Regions from separate parts of the Mesorhizobium sp. M0571 genome, predicted to be linked through region 1. Evidence: predicted binding sites of a transcription regulator. Region 1 holds the regulator's gene; the other holds the start of a gene.
The links. Region 1 encodes LexA, which represses DNA repair genes until DNA is damaged. Its sites were predicted from a motif close to TGTTCNNNNTGTGTTCNG; they were not measured.
Positions count from the first base shown of each region.

Region 2: a site for LexA is predicted at 2,705-2,722, ahead of recA (recombinase RecA). Genes of this name have one in related genera too.

Region 1 covers NZ_JAMYQT010000048.1:34,071-38,544, forward strand. Annotated here, with positions in the region: gene NKI85_RS31305 (molybdopterin molybdotransferase MoeA) at 1-1,021, shown strand, start outside; gene lexA (transcriptional repressor LexA) at 1,126-1,878, shown strand; gene NKI85_RS31315 (ComEC/Rec2 family competence protein) at 1,872-4,343, opposite strand; partial or broken gene gltX (glutamate--tRNA ligase) at 4,440-4,474, shown strand, end outside.
Region 2 covers NZ_JAMYQT010000016.1:54,645-59,118, reverse strand. Annotated here, with positions in the region: gene alaS (alanine--tRNA ligase) at 1-1,220, opposite strand, end outside; gene recA (recombinase RecA) at 1,483-2,580, opposite strand; gene NKI85_RS19795 (carbohydrate kinase family protein) at 2,858-3,805, shown strand; gene NKI85_RS19790 (TfoX/Sxy family protein) at 3,850-4,173, opposite strand; gene NKI85_RS19785 (GFA family protein) at 4,264-4,474, shown strand, end outside.

The DNA of each region.
Region 1 (4,474 bases):
TATCGCCTCCCTACCAGCAAAGCTTTCGGTGATCGGCATGGCGCCAGCCGGACGCGGCTTTGCCGGGGCGGTGCAGCAAGGGCAAGCCGTACGCATCTTTACCGGCGCGCCGCTTCCCGAAGGCGCCGACACCATCGTCATCCAGGAGAACGTCCGCGACCTCGGCGGCGGCAGCGTCGAAGTGACGGAGCCGACGGTGCAAGGGCGCAACATCCGCCGCCTCGGGCTTGATTTCGCCAAGGGCGACGTCCTGCTGGGCCAGGGCCGCCTGCTAGATCCGGCGGCCTTGTCACTGGCAGCATCGGCCAACCACCCCGAGGTCTGCGTGGTCAAGCGGCCGCTGGTCGCCATCATCGCCACCGGCGACGAATTGCTGCCGCCGGGCAGCGAGCTTGGCCCCGACCAGATCATCTCGTCAAACGCCTATGGCGTCGCCGCCGCCGCACAGTCGGTCGGCGCGCGCGCGCTCGATCTCGGCATCGCGCCGGACCGCAAGGAGGCGATCGCTGCGCTGGTGACAAAGGCGGTGAAGGCCGGCGCGAATGTCATCGTCACGCTGGGTGGTGCCTCGGTCGGTGACCACGACTTCGTCCATGACGTGCTGACCGGGCAAGGCATGACCCTCGATTTCTGGAAGATCGCCATGCGGCCCGGCAAGCCGCTGATGTTCGGGCGGCTGGGCGACATCCGCTGCATCGGCCTGCCCGGCAATCCGGTGGCAAGCCTGGTCTGCACCCAGCTCTTCCTGAAGCCGCTGCTGGCGCGGCTCGGCGGCCGGGCCTTTCAGCAGGATATACGTCGGGCGCGGCTCGGCGCTGCCATGCCGGCCAATGATCTCAGGCAGGATTATGTGCGGGCTGTTGTCAGGCACGACGCCGGCACGCTGGTGGCGACGCCGTTCGGCATTCAGGATTCCTCAATGCTGAAAATGCTGGCCGATGCGAACGGGCTGATCGTTCGCGCACCGTTCGCACCCGCCGCGGCGGCGGATGCTCCCTGCGACGTGCTGATGTTACGCTGAACAAACCGTCAACACATTCATTAAACTTTAAACAGTTGCGGAACACAAATGGAACAGATAGTGTTTGTTCTGGGTTTGTTTTTCTGATTCTGTTGGGGGTCGCTATGCTGACACGCAAACAACACGAACTGCTGATGTTCATCCACGAAAGGCTTAAGGAAAGCGGTATCCCGCCCTCCTTCGACGAGATGAAGGAAGCGCTCGACCTGGCTTCCAAATCAGGAATCCACCGGCTGATAACGGCGCTGGAGGAGCGCGGCTTCATTCGCCGTTTGCCCAACCGGGCCCGTGCCCTGGAGGTGCTGCGCCTGCCCGACTCGATCGCCCCAGGCCTCAATGCGGCACGCAAGTTCTCGCCGAGCGTCATCCAGGGCAGTCTTGGGCAAGGCGGTCCTGGGCAGGGCAGCCTGGGACGGCAAGGCAAGCCGACATCGTCGCGCGTCCCTGCAGCCGGCAATGACGACGATGTCGTCGTCGCCGTGTCGATCCCGGTGATGGGCCGCATCGCCGCCGGTGTGCCGATCGACGCCATCCAGCACCAGACGCATTCGATCTCCGTGCCGCCGGACATGATCATGGGCGGCGAGCATTATGCGCTTGAGGTCAAAGGCGATTCGATGATCGAGGCCGGCATTTTCGACGGCGACACGGTCATCATCCGCAATGCCGATACGGCGAGCCCCGGTGAGATCGTGGTGGCTCTGGTCGACGAGGAGGAAGCGACGCTGAAGCGGTTCCGCCGCAAGGGCGCCTCGATCGCCCTGGAAGCCGCTAATCCGGCCTATGAGACGCGCATCTTCGGGCCAGACAGGGTCAAGGTGCAAGGCAAACTCGTCGGGCTGATCCGCCGCTACTGAGTTGCGCCCTTGGGTGTGGTGCCGGCTTTAGGCTTGTCGGCCTTGCGATATGGCGGCAGGCCTCTGGCCTCGCGTGAAAACTTCCGCTGCATATGCCAGGGCCGGTATGATTTTTCGACCGCGAAGCGGATTTCTGCGCGCGTTGCCGCTTGTGGATCGAAATACACGGCGGCACTTCCCGCGCGCGCCAGTTGCCGTTTGGTGACGACGAGGACCAGCCGGTCGTAGTAGCAGGGGTTATGGGCGGTGGCGTCGTCGATGACGATCAAACTGGCAAAAGCACAGGCTGGCCGCGCAGTATCCCGGTCCTTGGCTTGCGCGACAATCGCACCGGATGGATGGCGGGCAAGGCAGAGGCCCTCCGTGCAAATGAAAGGCATGCCCGCTGGCAGATCGGCTGGGTCGGCAATGTCGAATTGCGGGTCGTTCTTTCCCGGTGTTTCCGGCGCGACGATGGCCTCGGAGGTCAGGGCGCGTTTCCAGTTGTCGATGGTGAATTCATTCGGGCGTGCTCGGTTGACCGCGAGTTCACCGCTGCCGATCGGCAGCGCGACCAGCCGTGCGTCCTCCGAGATCAATACGTCGGGTGCGCGCGTCTGCGTAGTCGTCAGCAAGCCGGCGAGCGCGAAAGGAAGTGCCGCGAGCCGCAGCCAGGTCGTGGCCATGCTGGCAATTATGAGACCGATCGTCACCAGAAGGACCGATCTCAGCGAAATCAGCCCGACCGCGTCGATCGGCGAGCGCTCGGAGATCCATCCGGACAGGGCGATCATCGCCGTCAGCCCCTTGCCCATCACATAGAGGAAAGGCCCATCCGCGCCGAACGGCATCGCCAGCGCGCTGAGGACCGCGCAAGGCATGACGACCAGCGAGACAATGGGCATGATCGCCAGATTGGCGAACAGGCTGAGCGGCGCCACGCGCTGGAAATGCCATATAGCGAAAAGCGCCGTGGCGCCCCCTGCAATGATCGAGGTCATCGCGAGGCCGCCCATGCCCAACAGAACCTTTCGGGTGGCGAAGCGTAGCGGCGACCGCCGCGGTGGCGGCGTGGTGGCCCTGCCGGCGCGGTAATCGGACCAGCCGGCATAGGCGCCGACAAGGGCCGCAGTCGCGGCGAAGGACATCTGGAAACTCGGACCGACCACCTCGTGCGGCGACACCAGGATGACCGCGATGGCCGAGATCGCCAGATTGCGCATGGTGAGCGCGGCCCGGTCGAACAGCACGGCGATAAGCATCACCGCCAGCATGATGAAGCTGCGTTCGGCCGCCACCACGATGCCGGAAAAGACGAGGTACGCCGCAATCGAAAAAAGCGCGGCGGCTGCGGCATATTTCTTGACCGGCCGTCGCGATGAGAAGTTGGGAAACAGCGCAAAGGCGCCGCGCAGGAGGGCCATGATGGTGCCGGCGACCAACGCCATATGCAGCCCTGAGATGGAGATGATGTGGTAGATGCCGGTACGCCGCATCGCTTCGTTGATCTCCTCGGGAATGCCGGCGCGCACGCCGACGATCAGCGCGGCTGCAATTTCCCCCTCGGCGCCGCCGATGCGGCTGCGGATATGGTCGGCGATCGATTCGCGGGCATCCTCGACCGCCGAAGAAAGCCGCGCAGCAAGCGGCATGCCGCCCGACGGCACGACTTTTGGATTGCCGAGGAAAAAGCCGCTGCCGCCGATACCGGCAAAATAGCTGTCGAAGGAGAAGTCGTAGCTGTCGGGCCGCACCGGGCCGGTCGGCGGCAGCAGCCGCACATAGCCGGTGATCTCGGAACCTGCGGTCAGCTCAGCCGGTATCTTCATCGCCGAAACGCGGACCCGTTCCGGCATGTAGCGCAGTGTCGGCCGGGCGGTCGAGATCACGTCGATCGTCAGCCTGATGCGGCCGCTCGCCATGGGCTCGAACGACACGACGCGACCCGTCAGCCGCGTCGAGATTTCGGAACCGAGCATATGCGTTCCGACACGCCAGGTCTCGAACTTGGCGGCAAGCACGCCAAGCGCGCAGAGCAACGCCACCATGAAGCACAGGCGGGTTCTGGGCCACGACCGCGAGAGGACGGCACAAAGCGCCGCGAGGAGCACGATTGCGATCGGCTGTGGAAAGGACGGCTCCACCGCCAGCGAGAAATACACAACCACCCCGCATGCCAGGAACACCGGCACCAGCAAGAAGGCGACGCCGCGGTCGAGTTCAAGGCCGGCCGCCGAGGCTACGCCCTTGCGGATGCTGGACGGTGCAAGGAGCCGCCAGCGCCGGCGCAGACGCACGATGGGCTCGACCGCAGGCACCGTAACCGTTGCTGGATCGCCCGCCGGCAGGATCCGGGGATCAATGCGCGGAGCGGGCAGCGATGCCGGTGCCGGCAGGACAGGCAGGGGCGTGGCAAACAGCAAACGTTCGCTGACGCCGTTGACCGCGTCCTCGCCCTTGCCTGCAACCCGGCCTCGCACAGCCATCGGGTCTGCCCCTTGCGCCCTCGACCCCCTATGCTACATGAACGCGCAACGCGCGAAAGTCCGCAAACCCACTTCCTTCGCCTGCCTGAGAGTTCCATGCCCGACAAGGTCGTCACCCGTTTTGCCCCTTC
Region 2 (4,474 bases), on a different contig from region 1:
CGCAGCGCGTCCTGCGTCAGGTCGAGCGGAAAGCCATAGGTGTCGTAGAGCTTGAAGGCTGTCTCGCCATCCAGCATGTCGCCGGCGGCCAGCTTTTCCGTCGCCTCCGAAAGCAAGCCCAAGCCGCGCACCAGCGTTTTGCGGAAACGGGTTTCCTCAAGCTTCAGCGTCTCGGTAATCATCTGTTCGCCGCGCACCAGTTCGGGATAGGCTTGGCCCATCTCGCGCACCAGCGCCGGCACCAGGCGCCACATCAGGGGATCGCGGGCGCCGAGCAACTGCGCATGGCGCATGGCGCGGCGCATGATACGACGAAGCACATAGCCGCGGCCTTCATTGGACGGCAGCACGCCATCGGCCACCAGGAAGCAGGACGAACGCAGGTGGTCGGCTATGACGCGGAACGATCCTACAGTGTCCGCATCCGGATCGCGGCCAAGCGTGGACGACGCAGCGTCGATCAGGTGGCGGAACAGGTCGGTTTCGAAGACGCTTTCAACCCCTTGCAGGATGGAGGCCATGCGCTCCAAGCCCATGCCTGTGTCGATCGACGGACGTGGCAGGTCGATGCGCTCGTCTTTCGTCACCTGTTCATACTGCATGAACACCAGGTTCCAGAATTCAAGGAAACGGTCGCCATCCTCCTCAGGGCTGCCGGGAGGGCCACCCCAGATATGCTCGCCACGGTCGATGAATATCTCCGAGCACGGCCCGCAAGGTCCGGTGTCGCCCATTGCCCAGAAGTTGTCAGAGGTCGGGATGCGGATAATGCGATCGTCGGAAAAGCCGGCGATCTTCTTCCAGTAGGCGGCGGCCTCGTCGTCGGTGTGATAGACGGTGACCAGCAGCTTGTCCTTCTTCAGCCCGAATTCCCTGGTGATCAGGTTCCAGGCAAGCTCTATGGCGCGCTCCTTGAAATAGTCGCCGAAGGAGAAATTGCCGAGCATCTCGAAGAAGGTCAGGTGGCGCGCAGTGTAGCCGACATTGTCAAGGTCGTTGTGCTTGCCCCCGGCGCGAACACTCTTCTGGGCGGTCGTGGCACGCGAATAGGGCCGCTTCTCCAGACCGGTGAAAACGTTCTTGAACTGCACCATGCCGGCGTTGGTGAACATCAGCGTCGGGTCGTTGCGCGGCACCAGCGGGCTCGACGCGACGACCTCGTGACCTTCCTTGCGAAAATAGTCGAGAAATGCCGACCGGATCTCGTTGACGCCACTCATGAATACTGCCTTTTCGAGAGAACCGCCGGCCATCGGCGGAAAATAGACATGGCCTTTTAGCGGTCGCACCGCAGCCTGTCCAGAAACACGAAACGGGCTCAAATCACGGCCTTCACCGGCACTTTGAAATGGCTTCTGCCCCGCCATAAAACGCAAACCGCCGGCACGGGGCCGGCGGTTCGAAACGCATCGATTAAGCAAACTCAGATCAAAACATCAACCGAAACCTGGCTGAAGCTCCGCGGGGCGTCGCTCGCCAAGCCTACATCGCGCCGGCGTCGTCCTCGAAACCGTCGTCGCTGCTTTCGGAGCCGCCGTTCTCAAGGAATTTCTCGGCGATCAGCCCGGCATTCTGCCGCAGCGCCAGCTCGATCTCGCGCGCCGTGTCGGGATTGTCGCGCAGGAACAGTTTTGCGTTTTCGCGGCCCTGGCCGAGACGCTGGGAATTGTAGGAGAACCAGGCGCCCGACTTTTCGACCACGCCGGCCTTGACGCCGAGGTCGACCAGCTCGCCGGTCTTGGACACGCCCTCGCCATACATGATGTCGAACTCGACCACCTTAAAGGGCGGCGCCAGCTTGTTCTTGACGACCTTGACGCGGGTCTGGTTGCCGACGACCTCGTCGCGATCCTTGACCGAGCCGATGCGGCGAATGTCGAGGCGGACCGAGGCATAGAATTTCAGCGCGTTGCCGCCGGTCGTCGTCTCGGGCGAACCGAACATGACGCCGATCTTCATGCGGATCTGGTTGATGAAGATGACCATGGTGTTGGAGCGCGAGATCGAGGCGGTGAGCTTGCGCAGTGCCTGACTCATCAGGCGGGCCTGCAGGCCGGGCAGCGAATCGCCCATCTCGCCTTCGATTTCGGCGCGCGGCGTCAGCGCCGCCACCGAATCGACGACCAGCACGTCGATGGCGCCGGAGCGCACCAGCGTGTCGCAGATCTCAAGCGCCTGCTCACCGGTATCGGGCTGCGAGATCAACAGGTTTTCGAGATCGACGCCGAGCTTGCGGGCATAGACCGGGTCGAGCGCGTGCTCGGCATCGACGAAGGCGCAGATGCCGCCCTTCTTCTGGGCTTCGGCCACCGTGTGCAGCGCCAGCGTCGTCTTGCCCGAGCTTTCCGGCCCGTAGATCTCGACGATGCGGCCGCGCGGCAGGCCGCCGACGCCAAGCGCGATGTCGAGGCCAAGCGAGCCGGTCGGCACCGTTTCGATCTCGACGACCTGCTCGTTTGCGCCGAGCCGCATGATCGAGCCCTTGCCGAAGGCACGCTCGATTTGCGACAGCGCCGCATCCAGAGCCTTTGATTTGTCCACCGCTTTGTCCTCTACAAGCCGCAAAGTATTCTGAGCCATGATACATCACCCCGTGGTCGTCAATGAAGGCCGGACAATCCCGTAATCCTTGTTAGAATGTACCTTATTTGTTCTCGTTTGTCAACGGACGGCAAGCACCTGAAAAACAAACGATATCGCGATTTGTTCTATTTTTGTTTCGCGCTTTCGGCGGGAGACATACCCTGCATCCTATGCGGGGCCGTTACTGCCATGTTGCGAATCGCGCCTGTGATTGCGGGCTTCCGCAGGGCAACCTAGTCTCCTCCCGGGCAACAGCAAAGGTCATTTTGCCGGCATGATGAAATCCTCGACGATCCTGGCCGTGGGCGGCGCCTATATCGAGCGGCGCGGCCGGCTTGTCGGCGCCTTCGTGCCGGCCGCATCGAACCCCGGCACGATGCGCGAGCATGTCGGCGGCGCCGTCTTCAACGCCTTGCGCTGTGCGGTGCGGCGCGGCGTCTCGGCCTCGCTGCTTTCGGTGCGCGGCGGCGATGCCCAAGGCGACACGGTTTTACGCGCCATCACCGAGGCCGGCATTGCCGATCTGTCGGCGGTGTTCCTCGATCGCGCGACGCCGAGCCATACGGCGTTGGTCGATAGCGACGGTGGGCTGATCGCCGGCCTTGCCGACATGGTGCTCTACGAACTGGCGCTTCCCAAGCAGATCCGCCGCGCCAAGGTGCGTGAGGCGATCGGCACCGCCGACGCGGTGCTGTGCGACGCCAACCTGCCGTCGACCGCGTTGGAGCGGCTGGCGGCGCTCGCTGCCGGCAAGCCGGTCTTTGCGCTTGCGGTCTCGTCCAGCAGAGCGGCGCGGCTGACGCCGGTGCTTGACCTTCTGGCGCTGACCTTCATGAACCGGCAAGAGGCCGGCGTGCTCGCCGGCGTGGACATAGATGCCGACGGGCGCGGCATCGTCGACGGGCTGAGACATGCAGGCTTGAAAGGCGGCGTGGTGACCGCCGGCGGCGGACCGGTGCTCGGTTTCGACGAAGCCGGCGCTTTTTCGATCTCGCCGCCGCTGCCACAAAAGCGGGCCGACGTGACCGGCGCCGGCGACGTGCTGGCGGGCGCGACGATCGCCGCCCTGCTGCGCGGCTTGACGCTGCGCGCGGCGCTGCGTGAAGGCGTCGCCGCGGCGATGCTCGCCGTCGTCGAGAGCGCCGATACGGCTGCGGCGTTCAGCGGCACCGGCTTTGCCGAGGCACTGGCGCTGGTGCCCGAGGCGCGCGAACTGGCGTGAAGTGCGCCCTGGATTGCCGGCGGCAGCTAGCGGACCGGCGCAGCCTACTTGCCGGCGCGCCGTCCCGCCTCATAGGCCCGGCGCGCCCAGATCGCCATCTCATCGGGATCGTCGAAAGCGCTTTCTGGAACGCTCCAATAGGGCATCGATACGAGCTTGCCATGGCGCGAGCCGGTATAGGTCCATTGCCGGCAACCGGCCGCTTCGAAATCCGGGGCGCTTTCGGCGTCGGCCTTCAGCATCAATTCGCCGCGGATGACGATGGCGACGATGACGCCGTCGAAGTAGATGCCTTTACCGCCGAACAGCTTGCGGATGCTGACCGGCCCGAGGCCTTCGAAAAGCTCTTCTATGCGCTCGTTGTCCATGCGGCGATCATGTCATCGGGATTTCCCCTTGTCATCGCCGCAACCGGCACCATCCTGACAAGTTCAGAATCAATTTCGTCGGAGTTTTTCATGCCGCTTCTGCTCAAGGGATCCTGCCGGTGCAATGCCGTGCGTTTCGAGGTGGAGAGCCACACGCCGGTGCCGTTCATGCTGTGCTACTGCTCGATCTGCCGCAAGCAGCAGGGCGGCGGCGGTTTTGCCATCAATCTCGGCGCCGATTACGAGACGCTGAAAATCGAGGGCAAGCGCCATCTCGGCGTCTACCGGGCTGAGATCGAGG